4 regions of the Lysinibacillus sp. EB106-09-02-XG168 genome follow, and region 4 is predicted to be linked to each of the others. Evidence: riboswitches for the same ligand, from Rfam matches in the RefSeq annotation. Region 4 holds a riboswitch; each other region holds the start of a gene.
The links. Region 4 has a riboswitch for cobalamin ahead of AC3WSO_RS15345 (energy-coupling factor ABC transporter permease). Riboswitches for the same ligand answer to the same signal wherever they lie in the genome.
Positions count from the first base shown of each region.

Region 1: it holds a riboswitch for cobalamin, as region 4 does, so the genes downstream of both, AC3WSO_RS10880 (ribonucleoside-diphosphate reductase subunit alpha) here and AC3WSO_RS15345 (energy-coupling factor ABC transporter permease) in region 4, are expected to answer to the same signal.
Region 2: it holds a riboswitch for cobalamin, as region 4 does, so the genes downstream of both, AC3WSO_RS11655 (hypothetical protein) here and AC3WSO_RS15345 (energy-coupling factor ABC transporter permease) in region 4, are expected to answer to the same signal.
Region 3: it holds a riboswitch for cobalamin, as region 4 does, so the genes downstream of both, AC3WSO_RS21835 (FecCD family ABC transporter permease) here and AC3WSO_RS15345 (energy-coupling factor ABC transporter permease) in region 4, are expected to answer to the same signal.

Region 1 is NZ_JBYTDN010000003.1:2,068,943-2,072,155, forward strand. It holds gene AC3WSO_RS10865 (bifunctional adenosylcobinamide kinase/adenosylcobinamide-phosphate guanylyltransferase) at 1-70, shown strand, start outside; gene AC3WSO_RS10870 (ECF transporter S component) at 280-774, shown strand; gene AC3WSO_RS10875 (hypothetical protein) at 771-1,460, shown strand; cobalamin riboswitch at 1,571-1,758, shown strand; gene AC3WSO_RS10880 (ribonucleoside-diphosphate reductase subunit alpha) at 1,921-3,213, shown strand, end outside.
Region 2 is NZ_JBYTDN010000003.1:2,198,578-2,201,790, forward strand. It holds gene AC3WSO_RS11650 (hypothetical protein) at 52-438, shown strand; cobalamin riboswitch at 589-772, shown strand; gene AC3WSO_RS11655 (hypothetical protein) at 1,021-1,785, shown strand; gene AC3WSO_RS11660 (GTP-binding protein) at 2,083-3,213, opposite strand, start outside.
Region 3 is NZ_JBYTDN010000003.1:4,312,210-4,315,422, reverse strand. It holds gene AC3WSO_RS21840 (biotin transporter BioY) at 209-805, opposite strand; cobalamin riboswitch at 972-1,163, shown strand; gene AC3WSO_RS21835 (FecCD family ABC transporter permease) at 1,423-2,469, shown strand; gene AC3WSO_RS21830 (heme ABC transporter ATP-binding protein) at 2,476-3,213, shown strand, end outside.
Region 4 is NZ_JBYTDN010000003.1:2,951,115-2,954,327, reverse strand. It holds gene cbiQ (cobalt ECF transporter T component CbiQ) at 1-240, opposite strand, end outside; gene AC3WSO_RS15350 (energy-coupling factor ABC transporter substrate-binding protein) at 244-516, opposite strand; gene AC3WSO_RS15345 (energy-coupling factor ABC transporter permease) at 518-1,264, opposite strand; cobalamin riboswitch at 1,412-1,596, opposite strand; cobalamin riboswitch at 1,823-2,006, shown strand; gene AC3WSO_RS15340 ((2Fe-2S) ferredoxin domain-containing protein) at 2,145-2,516, shown strand; gene cobJ (precorrin-3B C(17)-methyltransferase) at 2,521-3,213, shown strand, end outside.

The sequences.
Region 1 (3,213 bases), 880 kb from region 4:
CCAAGCTTTATTTGCAGAAGCCGAACAAGTCGTCCGCATTTGGTACGGTATTGGGGAACAAATTAAATGATTTAGTGTCTTGAAGAATTTATATGGCTCTTCAAAAAGGGTAGGGATGACGTTTATTGAAGTGAAGGCTGGACGCCCCCAGAAAGCTTTGCTCTGTGCGAAAGCGAAGCGTCAGCGGCAATTTTAACTGTGCGACAGCAACAACAAAGCGCCCAACCGGAACGGAAATCAACCTACGTTATAAGGACGAGCCAAGAAAGAGGAAATGGGATGGATCGACAAAAATTGATGAAATTGACGCTCACTGCCATGGTAGCTGCAATTTGTGCAGTAGGTGCAGTCATTAAAATTCCAACATTTATTACAACTGCTGCGCTTGACTCTGCACCGGCATTTTTAAGCGTTGTATTTTTATCGCCAGTATTAGCTGGTACTGCGGGAGTCATTGGGCATTTTATTTCAGCCTTAACTACTGGCTTCCCTTTTGGACCACTACATATAATTATTGCTGTGGAAATGTTTATCGTTGTATGGATCTTTGGGGTTATGCATAAAAAAGAAATGCATTTCTGGAAATGGCCTGTGGCACTTATTTTAAATGGTGTCGTGGCACCTATACCATTTTACTTTATTATTAGTCCGGCATTTTACTGGACGTCATTGACTAGTCTTCCAGTGGCAACACTCATTAATCTAGTGATCGTTGCGGTGGCGATGCCAGTTCTGTCGAAGGTGTTTGTGCGTAAGGAAGGTCGAGTACATTGAGAAATGCAATAAAAATAGGTGAGCTCATTGCGACAACCGATAATGCCGCTGCAATTGGCGAAAAGCTACAAGATGTTGTGTCTGCTCCAGATCAGCTTACGGCATACTTTACTGCACGTGTTACATTTTTAGAGCAACTTGCTGCAAATGCTTTACCAAGGCATATTTTACTTGCCAATTTTTCAGGGGATGCTGCATGGTCTCGTTATGTTGTAGGCATTCAGCAGGTTTTTGATGAGGCTGGTCTTTTTTGTCCGCAAATAGACGGTAGTTCAGAGACTAATATGCCAACTTTACAATCAGGTTTGTCAATAACGATGCTTGGAGAGCAGCAGAAACGTACAGCAACTAAGTATAAGTATGAGCAGCTATGTTGGTACACATATGGCATGCCGCTTGTAGGCAATGAAATCCTTGCACAGCCTGAAGATGTCGCACAGCTTGAATCTATTTTTCAAGCGTGGAAAGAGGGAATCGTACAGCAAGTATGGCCAGTAGGATCAAAAGGTCTACAAGCAGAGTTTAACCGACTTTTTGGTGAGCAACAGGTCAAAAGTTCATTAGATGTTGAGAAAACGGCTGGTCCATGTGCAGTAGTTTTGCTAGGAATAGATCCAGAAAAAGAGCAGCAAGTACAAAAATATTTTCCTAGAAATTTTGAAAAACTACGTAAAACTGCATTGTAATCGGGCTTGCTTCGAGAAAAAATAACACTTTGAAAAATTCAAGGGGCAAAACGCCTATTGCAACTATAAACACTATATGTTAGATTTGTTTAGGAGTTAAAACACAATATATAGTATTTTGGACGAGCGGTACCAAATATGGTTTAAAAGGGAATTCGGAAAAGAGTCATCTTAGGCCGAAGCTGTCCCCGCAACTGTAAGTGCTGACAAATGATGAATAGGCCACTGTAAAGAACGGGAAGGCCATCATTTGGAGGAAGCATGAGCCAGGAGACCTGCCGATTTGTTCAAGACAGCAACACATTCTTCGGGGATTGAGAAGTGGAGGCGAGAGATTTGTCCACTTCTTAGTGTGCATGTCCTTCATTTCCATTTCCGATTTTACTGCGATTACGTAACCGATAAATGTTGCGTGATCGCTTTTTGTGTTGCTGGAGAAAGAAAGGGAGAGAATGTATACATGACAATTCAAATCGAACAGCAAATTGCTAAGCTCAAGAAAAGTTATACGGAGGATGAACTCGAAAGTTTTGTAAGATTATCGGATCGATGGCTACGAAAAAACGACAATGCAACATTTGAAGCATGGGCGGATGCGATGATTTTACAAACGCTTAGCCTAATTGATGAGGAGGAGCCATTCTGGACATTTGTCGCTGCTCAAATTTATTTAGAAAAATTGTATGATCAATTTGCAATGCGCCGTGGCGTTTCAGTGCAAGATGTTTATAAAGGTTTCCCGGAACAATTAGCACGCTATACAGAAGCTGGTTTGTATCATGAATGTTTAACAACAAAATATAGTGAGCAGGATCTTCAAGAACTCGCTTCCTATTTAGAATCAAGTCGAGATGAATTGTTTACGTATATTGGCTTAAAAACATTAATGGACCGCTATGTTGTTCGCGATTACACGAAAACACCAGTGGAGCTACCACAGGAACGATGGATGGTCATTGCGATGACCCTGATGCAAGATGAAACTGAAAATCGTTTAGAAAAAGTACGTGAATCTTACTGGGCAATGAGTAATTTATATATGACTGTGGCAACACCTACATTATCAAATGCAGGTAAAACACATGGACAGCTATCTAGTTGCTTTATCGATACAGTAGATGATAGTTTACAAAGTATTTATGACACGAATACAGATGTCGCTACATTATCGAAGTACGGCGGTGGTATTGGTGTTTATATGGGTAAAATTCGTAGCCGTGGCTCATCAATCAAAGGCTTTAAAGGTGCATCTAGTGGTGTTTTACCATGGATTAAACAGCTTAACAATACGGCGGTTTCAGTCGATCAGCTAGGTCAGCGACAAGGAGCTATTGCTGTCTATTTAGATGTTTGGCACAAAGACGTCTTTACGTTTTTAGATTTACGCTTAAACAATGGGGATGAACGTCTGCGTGCCCATGATATTTTCACAGGGCTATGCTTACCGGATATATTTATGGAAACGGTTGAAGAGCGCGGGGAATGGCATTTATTTGACCCACATGAAGTAAGAGAAGTTATGGGCTTTTCACTAGAAGATTTCTACGATGAGAAAAAGGGTGATGGCACTTTCCGTGCTAAATATGCAGAATGTATTGCGAATCCATTATTAAGTCGTGAAGTCGTGCCAGCGATTGATATTATGAAGCGTATTATGCGCTCGCAGCTTGAAACAGGTGTGCCGTTTATGTTCTATCGAGATGAAGTAAATCGCATGAATCCGAATAAGCATGAGGGAATGATTTATAGCTCG
Region 2 (3,213 bases), 750 kb from region 4:
TAAAAGGTAATATCCGTCTTACCTCGAATAATGTTGTAAGAGGTGATAGCAATGGAGGATAAGGCGTATTGGAAATGTGATTATACTTACGAAGAAAAAAGCGAAGTTAATACTGCTGAATATAAGTCGCCTAACCAATATGATAATTCAACTAAACTAAATATGGTTGCTAAAAGCTTAGCGAGAGAGATTAAAAATGAAACAGGTCGTACCGTTAAAAGTTTCATTCGATTAGTGGAAATGCCAGTGGTGAGTAAAAAGATATATCAGGTTGGCGACATTAAAGCTAGAAATGGGGTAAGTCGTGGTGAAATTATTTACAATGTGGCTACGACAGAAGAAGAAATAAAGGAAGTAGAAGAGAACAGAGAAAATTTACAGAACCTACTTGTTGATATGATGTATCAATATTATAAAAAGAATAAGGATTCTTTATAATATTTAGAGGGGTAACACCCTCTTTTTTTATTTGCAGTTTTTCAATTTCTTGACAGTAGGTAAACTACACATTACAATTTAGTTTGATAGTCAGTTAGGAATATTTACTCTACAGTTTCCGACATCTTTAAAACGGCTAATTTTACAACTGAATAGCGTGGAGTAATAGGTGTAAATTGCGTGCAATTTACTTAAAAGGGAAGTCGGTGCAAATCCGACACTGTCCCGCAACTGTAAATGTGAGCGACTTTTCGTATACCACTGTTTAGCGACGGGAAGGGGAAAAGTAGCGATGATCATGAGTCAGGATACCTGCCTATTATGAGTACACACCATAACCCTACGAGGAATAGGAGGTGGCATGTTGACAAAACAGAATGCTCTGTTCGTCACCGTACGTCAAATGCCCAAAATAAAAGAAGGTAATCGCTTTCAAGGCGATTCTTTTATGCTTGGGTATAATTTGACATTAAGTGATGAATGAAAACGATAGAATGAAGGATTTCCTCTAGTTTTAGGAAATCCTTTTTTTATGTATAAGAAGACTTCCGTTTTGAAAAATATGTACGAAAAGAGGATGCAATGATGACGAATATTCATGTAAGTACAGCACAGGAATCGCAATATGTAGAAATGAAAATTTGTAAGCAGCCACGCACTGAACTTGCCAAGAAAGCTACAACAAGAATGGTTGTAGAATCCCTTGTCGATCAATTATTAGCTAGCAATCTTATTAGTAATGAACGATTGTTTGAACAAATTTTATATAACAAAGATATTATTTGGATTCAAAATGAAAGTTTTAATGGCCACCTTTTTGCAAAAGCGAATATTACGGACCAACTTAAAACAAAAACAAATGATTTTATGATGTATATGCCGACAAATCCAATTGTGTACGATGTGAATGGCGAACATTATCATTTAATTACACGTATCGATTCGACTCGTGCAAAACCAAATTTAGAGCGACTTTCCCAAGCACCTAAGCCAATACTAAGTGCTGCTCGGGTCAATGATTTATTGTGCTCGATAGTGATGCGCTTTTATGAGGTATATTTAGAAGATTTATCACGAGTAGTTTATAAAAATAAACAACTGATCAATTTTATAGAGCGAGAGTATCTTCAATTTCTAAAAGCTGTGAAGGAACTAAATGATCATCATTTAAATTGGCACCCACGTGGAAATGGTCATGAACTATTGCTTGAACTGATTGATAATTTACAACTTTTGAAAAGTCGACCTGGCAAGGTTTTAATGGATTTTTCACATTCCCATAGCTACGTTGTGGTGGAATCTTCATATCCTATTTATAGACAGGGTCAGAAAACGATACAAGCTTAGTAAATTAAATATGTGCGGGATGAATTTCAATGCCTTTAGGAGAAAGATATATTCCTTGCAAGTTAATAGAATGGAGTTGTCCGTATAGGTAGATACCCGCGCGAAGCAAGATTACCCGCGGAGAGAAGGCAAATACCCGCGAAAGGAAGGGGAATACCTGCGGAAGCAGGTCGAATACCCGCGAAAGGAAAGGGAATACCCACGCGAAGCAAGATAACCCAAAAAGCATAGTAACTCTCCACGAAACATAAGAAAACAGGACATGGATCTAACAAATCATGTCCTGTTTTTATGAATTTAGTCAATACAATGCATTGCTGCTTGTGCTTCGTGCCATGGAACGGAGTAGCCCTTGCCTTTTGCGCAAAAAATACTAGAGGATGTATAGTCGGGATCGGCGTTCTTATCGTAGCAGATTTGAGCGATAATTTCTTCTGTATTGTGACATATATCGTAGCCATCAAATTGTAGGGAAATTACGCCCTTCCCATTGGTGTAGGCGGCAAAGGTAGTACTGTAGCTCATAAATGTTGAGACAGGGGCCCGGCCGGTTACAATCGCATCATGTTCAGTTATGATTGGTGCGTCAAATGTACCCGCAGCTTGCTGAATGTCGGTCATCATGCGGCCGATGAAATCACTAGAAGCTTTAAGTTTAAAGCGGTAGTATGGCTCTAGTAATACATTTTCTGCTTGTTCGAGCCCTTGCCGTAATGCACGGAATGTTGCTTCACGGAAATCGCCACCTTCAGTATGCTTATTATGTGCGCGTCCCGTTAAGAGTGTGAAGCGAATATCTGTTATTGGAAAACCAGTTAACAGCCCATGATGATCGCGCTCGAATAAATGTTTTTCAATGAGTCGTTGATGCCCAACTGTTAAATCATCCGCGTGGCATGCATTGACAAATGTATTGCCCGTGCCACGTGTATTTGGCTCCATCAATAAATGGACTTCTGCGTAATGCTTTAATGGCTCAAAGTGACCATAGCCTGTCACCGTTGTGGCGATCGTTTCCATATATAAAATCTGGGGTTCGCTAAATGAAATGTCTAGCGAGAAGCGTTCATGAAGCACTTCGATAAGAACCTCGAGTTGGATGATACCCATAATATGTACATGAATTTCTTGGAATTTTTCATGCCATAGCACACGTAATGAAGGTTCTTCTGCTTCAAGAATACGGAAAGTTTTTAACACGTCCTTTATATGCTGAGTACCTTCATAGTGTACTTTTGCCTGTAAAGTCGGTACTAACTCAAAGGGCTGAGAATTATTCGAAGAACCAATAATATCGCCGATGTTTGCTTGACTAATCCCTTTTAATGCGAAAATCTCCCCAGCCTCTACCTTTTGAGAAGTTTCATACCGGTTGCCATTGTATAGTCGAATCTCCGTCACTTTTTCAGTCACGTCTCCAAATGAAAG
Region 3 (3,213 bases), 1.4 Mb from region 4:
AACATTTGCCGCTGCCGCTTCGCTTTCGCGCAGTTAAAACATGCCTTCGTTCCACTATTGCAGATCCCCGAGGAGTCGCCCAGTCTCCACTACAATCAACTATTTGCATAGTATACGTTTTAACAAAAGTCATCCACAACTTTTGGTGATGAACCAAAAACTGTCCAATTAAGTACGCTATATACTTTTGGACAGTTTTTTTATCTCTTTATTTAATTGGGATTATTTTTAAAACTTTTTGAAGACGGTATGCAAAAATACCCGCGAATATAGCTAAAATAATATCCTTTGGCAAAGGGGGCATCATCCAAAGCCATGCTATTTTATAATTGAAAGCATCAGGCGCACTAGCCCATAGCTTATAGGCAAAATACATCCAATTTGTCCCTAGTAAATAATTAATTGCAGTTGCAACTAATGCAGCAACTACATAGCTTTTCTTCGTTCCACTGCGCTCTACAATAAGCCCTGCGACAAATGCAGCTAATATAAAAGTGACAATGAAACCAAATGTAGGACTTAAAATTTGTCCAAAGCCTCCGCTGAATCGTGCAAATACAGGTGCGCCTGCTAAACCGATGCACATATAAACAGTACAAGCGAGAGCCCCTTTTCTACTACCGAGAATAAGTCCCGCTAAAATAGCAAAAAATGTTTGCAATGTGATCGGTACTCCGCCAACAACCATGAAAGGTACAATGGACGTAATATTAGCTCCTATCATCATTAATGTTGAAAATAGTCCAATGTATGCAATATCTACTGTTCTTAATTTTTGATGTGTATGTTCCGCAACGGTTGTCATTATTTCACCCCTAAAAAGTAAAGTTGATAATAATAGTGTAAAAAAATAAAGTTTTTGTGTCAACTTGATTATTTCTTTTAGTTAACGTAAAGGTGTTTCGTGACTTGATAAATGATTGATAGTATAGACTAACTATTGAAATATATGATAGAATTGTCATAATTTTAAATCATTCGATACTAATGGTGTGACATCTTGTACAATGTGTCACTTAAAAGGGAAATCGGTGCAAATCCGACGCTGTCCCGCAACTGTAACGAGGAGTTCTATGATGATTTAGCCACTGTTTTAGAATGGGAAGGCAATCATAGGTACATTGATTCGAAGCCAGGAGACCTGCCATTTAGTTATTCCTGTAATGCCCACGAGGATGAAAGCGATTACGGACAATAGTAGGAGTAAATCTAACTTTGTTTAATCTCTTTTAGAGGTGTCCAAACACACGCTGAAAGACGCAATTATGCCAGGCATAATTGATTCTAGGGTATTTCCATGCGCATTTGCATGGAATACCCTTTTTTCTTTCATTTATCTTCGTACTGTAAATGTTAGCAAAGTATCAGCTACAGTTACGTCTAGATGAAATTAATGTTTAGTGATTAGGAGTTAATAAACAGATGAATAGAAAATTTATGTTACTTTCAATGACCCTTCTTCTAGTACTTATAATTTCAATGACTATTGCAATTATGGTTGGATCGGTTTCCGTTACACCACTTTATGTATGGAAGGTTATCCTTTCTAAAATTCCTATTATACAAAGCTCAATCGAACAAGATTGGAGTCGTTCACAGGAAATTATCATTTGGCAAATAAGGGCTCCTCGTGTATTACTCGCTGCTATCGTCGGAGCAGGCTTGGCAATTGCAGGAGCAGCTATTCAGGCACTCGTTCGTAATTCAATTGCAGAACCATATATTTTAGGGATTTCTTCTGGAGCGACGGTTGGTGCCACAGCTGTCATCATTTTAGGTGCCTTTTCATTTCTGGGCGTTTATGCTCTTTCCGTATCAGCTTTTTTAGGCTCTCTCACAGCAATGGGGTTAGTTTTTTTCTTATCACATATTGGCGGTAGAGTGTCCGTCTTTCGACTTTTACTTTCAGGGATGGCGGTGTCATTTATTTTATCTGCTATTTCAAATTTTATCTTAATGCTGTCGAAGCAAGAGGGGGGAATGAAGGCAGTCATGTTTTGGATGCTAGGAAGCCTAGCAGGTGCGAAATGGAGTATTCTTGTAATTCCGGCAGTCATTTTTTTTGTAGTATTTGCCTTGTTATGGCTCAACTATCGCAGCTTAAATTTATTACTTCTTGGAGAAGAAGCAGCAGTTACATTAGGGGTTAACTTACAACAATTTCGAATACAGCTTATTTTATTAGTATCATTATTAACGGGTGTGCTAGTTGCTGTAAGTGGCTCAATTGGATTTGTTGGTTTAATCATTCCACATATTGTACGGCTAATTGTAGGTTCAAATCATAAGTATGTCATACCGATTAGCGCATTATTAGGGGGGATCTTTTTAGTTTGGGCAGATGCACTTGCTCGAATATTAATTGCCCCTGAGGAAATGCCGATAGGAATTATCACGGCTTTTTGTGGAGGTCCATTTTTCATTTGGCTGCTACGTCGTAACAATTATTCTTTCGGTGAAGGAGATTAAAAATATATGACATTAGAAGCGAAACAAATATCATTCTCCATTTCTAATGAACGCATATTACATGAAGTAAATGTTCAAATAAAGGACAAGCAATTTGTTGGGTTGATCGGTCCTAATGGTAGTGGGAAGTCAACGCTATTAAAGAATATGTATCGTTTATTAAAACCAGAAAGTGGAACAGTGTTATTAAATGAACAAGATATTCTAAAGCAATCGAGTAAAAACATAGCTAAAAATCTAGCAGTTGTGAGTCAAGAAACACCGGTCTTATTCGATTTTACAGTGCATGATTTAGTGAGTATGGGGAGAACACCTCATAAAAAACTATTGGAGCTTGATCAAGAGCAAGATTTTCAAATCGTAAAGGATGCACTGAAGCAAACGGGTATCGCTCATTTAGAGAAACGTAGCTATAATTCTCTTTCGGGTGGCGAAAAAAAGCGTGTGATGGTTGCCCGTGCTCTTGCTCAGCAAGCACAAGTGCTTATTTTAGATGAGCCAACAAATCATCTAGATATTCAGCATCAATTGCAGCTTATGGATCTAATCCAAACCTTACAATTAACAGTTGTTGCTGCAATCCACGATTTAAACATTGCGGCTATGTATTGCGATCAAATTTATGTTTTACAGCAAGGTCGAATAGTTTGTTTTGGCACGCCAGAAGAAGTACTTACACCGGCATTATTAAAAGATGTATTTGGGGTTTATGCCGATATTCAAACACATCCACTTACAGGTAAG
Region 4 (3,213 bases):
GGATGCTAGACTCGAAAGTAAAAAAAATCCGGGTAGCAATAGTAATTTTGCGTAATATTTAGCTGGGATTTTCGCACCTAAAATGATAAAAGCACTCATCACAATAAAAGTAATGAGTGAGATTCGTTCATCTCTCATGATAAGCGACAATAAAAGCAGTCCAAGGGAAAACGTCATTTTTTCTAGCGGATGAACAGACGCTAGTTTATTCATATAAGCATACTTATCAATGAGTAACATCGCTTAACCCTCTTTATGTTTACCGCGCATTAAGCCGATGAAATAGCCAATAAATCCGGCGCCAATAGCAGCTTGGAGTGCGAATAATAAGCTTTCTATTTCACCACTTGGTGGCTCCCATAAGCTTTCAAACCAAGGCTCGTAGTTAGCATCTATTTCACCAATTGCTGCCTCCGCTTCGCCATCAGCACCTTCAAAATCTGCGCCTTTTTGAATGAAGAGGGGTATGATTGCTAACAACACAACAATTGCTAATAGCAGTAAATTTTTTTTCATGTTAGTGAGCCTCCTTTGCCGAGAAAACGCGTAAAGCTTTTAATTCACTCACATTGTATTTTTTCAAGAAATTCATAACGATCACTGTTAAAATACCTTCACTAACAGCAAGAGGAATTTGCGTGAACGCAAAAATGCTAGCAAACTTTGTGAATGAAGCCATAAAGCCTCCAACCTCAGAAGGGAAGGCAAGAGCTAATTGTACAGAAGTGACAATATATGTACCTAAGTCACCAAGCATTGCTGCTAAAAAGACGGCGATGGAAAAAGATAGTCCCATTTTTTGAGAGCCATGGAAAACGTAATAAGCAATAATAGGACCAGCAATTGCCATAGAAAAGGCATTAGCACCTAAAGTTGTCAGCCCGCCGTGTGCTAAAAGTAGAGATTGAAATAATAATACGATTGTCCCGATAACACTCATCACTAATGGTCCAAAAAGAACTGTTCCAAGGCCAACTCCTGTCGGATGTGAACAACTTCCTGTTACAGAAGGGATTTTTAAAGCTGATAGCACAAAGGCAAAGGCACCCGATAGACCTAAAATCATTTTTGTTTCAGGATTTTCATCAATGGTTTTACGAATAGAACGTAATCCTAAAATAATAAATGGAATGGATAAGACCCACCAAAAAATCGCCCATTCAATTGGCAAATAGCCCTCCATAATGTGCATCGCAAATGCACGATCTGGCACGAATAAAAATGCTAATAAGAAATAACTAAGCTTCCAACCTGAGAATTTCAAAACCTCTCCTCCTCACATTAAAATAGTTCGAATTAGTATGCGATGCGAAAACAAAAAAGCACTTCTCCAATTGTGGAAAAGTGCATAGCTAAAAATGCAAATAAAATTCTAATTTGCTCAGCCGCACACCTATCCTCGTAGGTTCAAACGATCACATATTTTTCGGCAGGTCTCCTGGCTTTAGCTCAACGTTTTATAGGCCTTCCCATCCCTTGGACAGTGGCATAATCTATAAAACTCCCTATTACAGTGGCGGGACCGCGCCGGAATTAAACCGGCTTCCCTTTTAAGCGAATTGATGAACAATTCACACCGAAAAAAGATGAAATTGTGATTTCATGCCAAAGTGTAACATAATTTTCCATATAAATGCTATACTTTTCAAGTAAAAATTTTTAATTGAGTGTCTATGTCGAAAATTCAGATAAACAGAAAAGGAATGTCATATTTTTCATTAAAAAATTACTGAAAATGTCACAAATTTAGAAAGAAATATTGAAATTTTAAAAAAATAAGCTATGATAGAAACAGTTTTTAATTTTATAAAAAATAATAATTTCATATAAAACATCCATAAGTGCTTGAATATTTTCAAGATAATAGGGAAATCGGTGAGAATCCGATACAGCCCCCGCTACTGTAATAGCTGATGAAATCGCGGATGCCACTAGTGAGAACTAGGAAGGCGCGAAAGTAAAAGGAAGCTTAAGTCAGGAAACCTGCTTATGTGATGATGCATGCAAACTTTTCGGAGGGAGAAGTTGAAGCGAGAGCGAGTACCTGTATATATTCGTTTTTATTTGGCTTCTACTAAACCTTTACTCTTCGTCTAGAGTAAAGGTTTTTCTTTTTCCTAAAAGCAAATGAGGGGAGAAAAACGATGACAACTTGGAATTTAGAGGGAATGAAAACACATCTTTTTATTTGCAATGGTAGTAGCTGTATGAAAAAAGATGCTGAGGACATTACTCAGGCAATTCGTGATGAAATACAAGTACTGGAACTTGATAAGGAAATACATACGACAAGGACTCGCTGTAATGGTAGGTGTAAGGATGCTTGTGTTGTCATTGCATATCCTCAAGGAAATTGGTACCGTGTGCCGACAACAGAGCATGCGAAGGCACTCGTACAAGATTTAAATCATGAATCTTTACATAATGAGCATGTCTTTACTTTACGTGAAGGATCTTTACAGCGTACAGCACAAACAACAGCCATTAAAGGTATTGAAAAAGTGAAAGAGGGGTAACAAAATGGCGCAAAAAGGTAAGATTTTCGTAGTTGGCTTTGGCCCTGGAGACTTTAAACATATTACGACTCGTGCTGTAGAGGCACTACAACAAAGTCATATGATTATTGGTTATAAAACCTATGTTGAGCTTATTCAAGATTTAGTTAGTGCAAAGTCGATTATTAGTACTGGTATGACAGAGGAAGTTTCACGTGCACAGGAAGCGGTACGTCAAGCAGAGGCTGGAAGTATCGTATCGGTTATTTCTAGCGGTGATGCCGGTGTTTATGGGATGGCAGGATTAGTCTATGAAGTATTAATCGAGCTAGGCTGGACAGAAGCCACTGGTATCGAAGTAGAAATTGTTCCAGGTATTTCTGCTATTAATTCGTGTGCAAGTTTACTAGGTGCTCCTATTATGCACGACGCTTGTACCATTAGTTTAAGTGATCATTTAACACCTTGGAATTTAATTGCTAAGCGGGTAGAAGCAGCGGCAATGGCAGATTTTGTTATTGCACTTTATAACCCTAAAAGTGGACGACGTACGAGACAAATCGTAGAGGCTCAACGAATTTTATTAGAATATCGTTCGCCAGATACACCAGTTGGACTTGTGAAAAGCGCGTATCGTGACCGTCAGGAAATTACGATGACGACTTTAGCAGAAATGCTTGAACATGATATCGGCATGTTAACAACAGTTATTATCGGG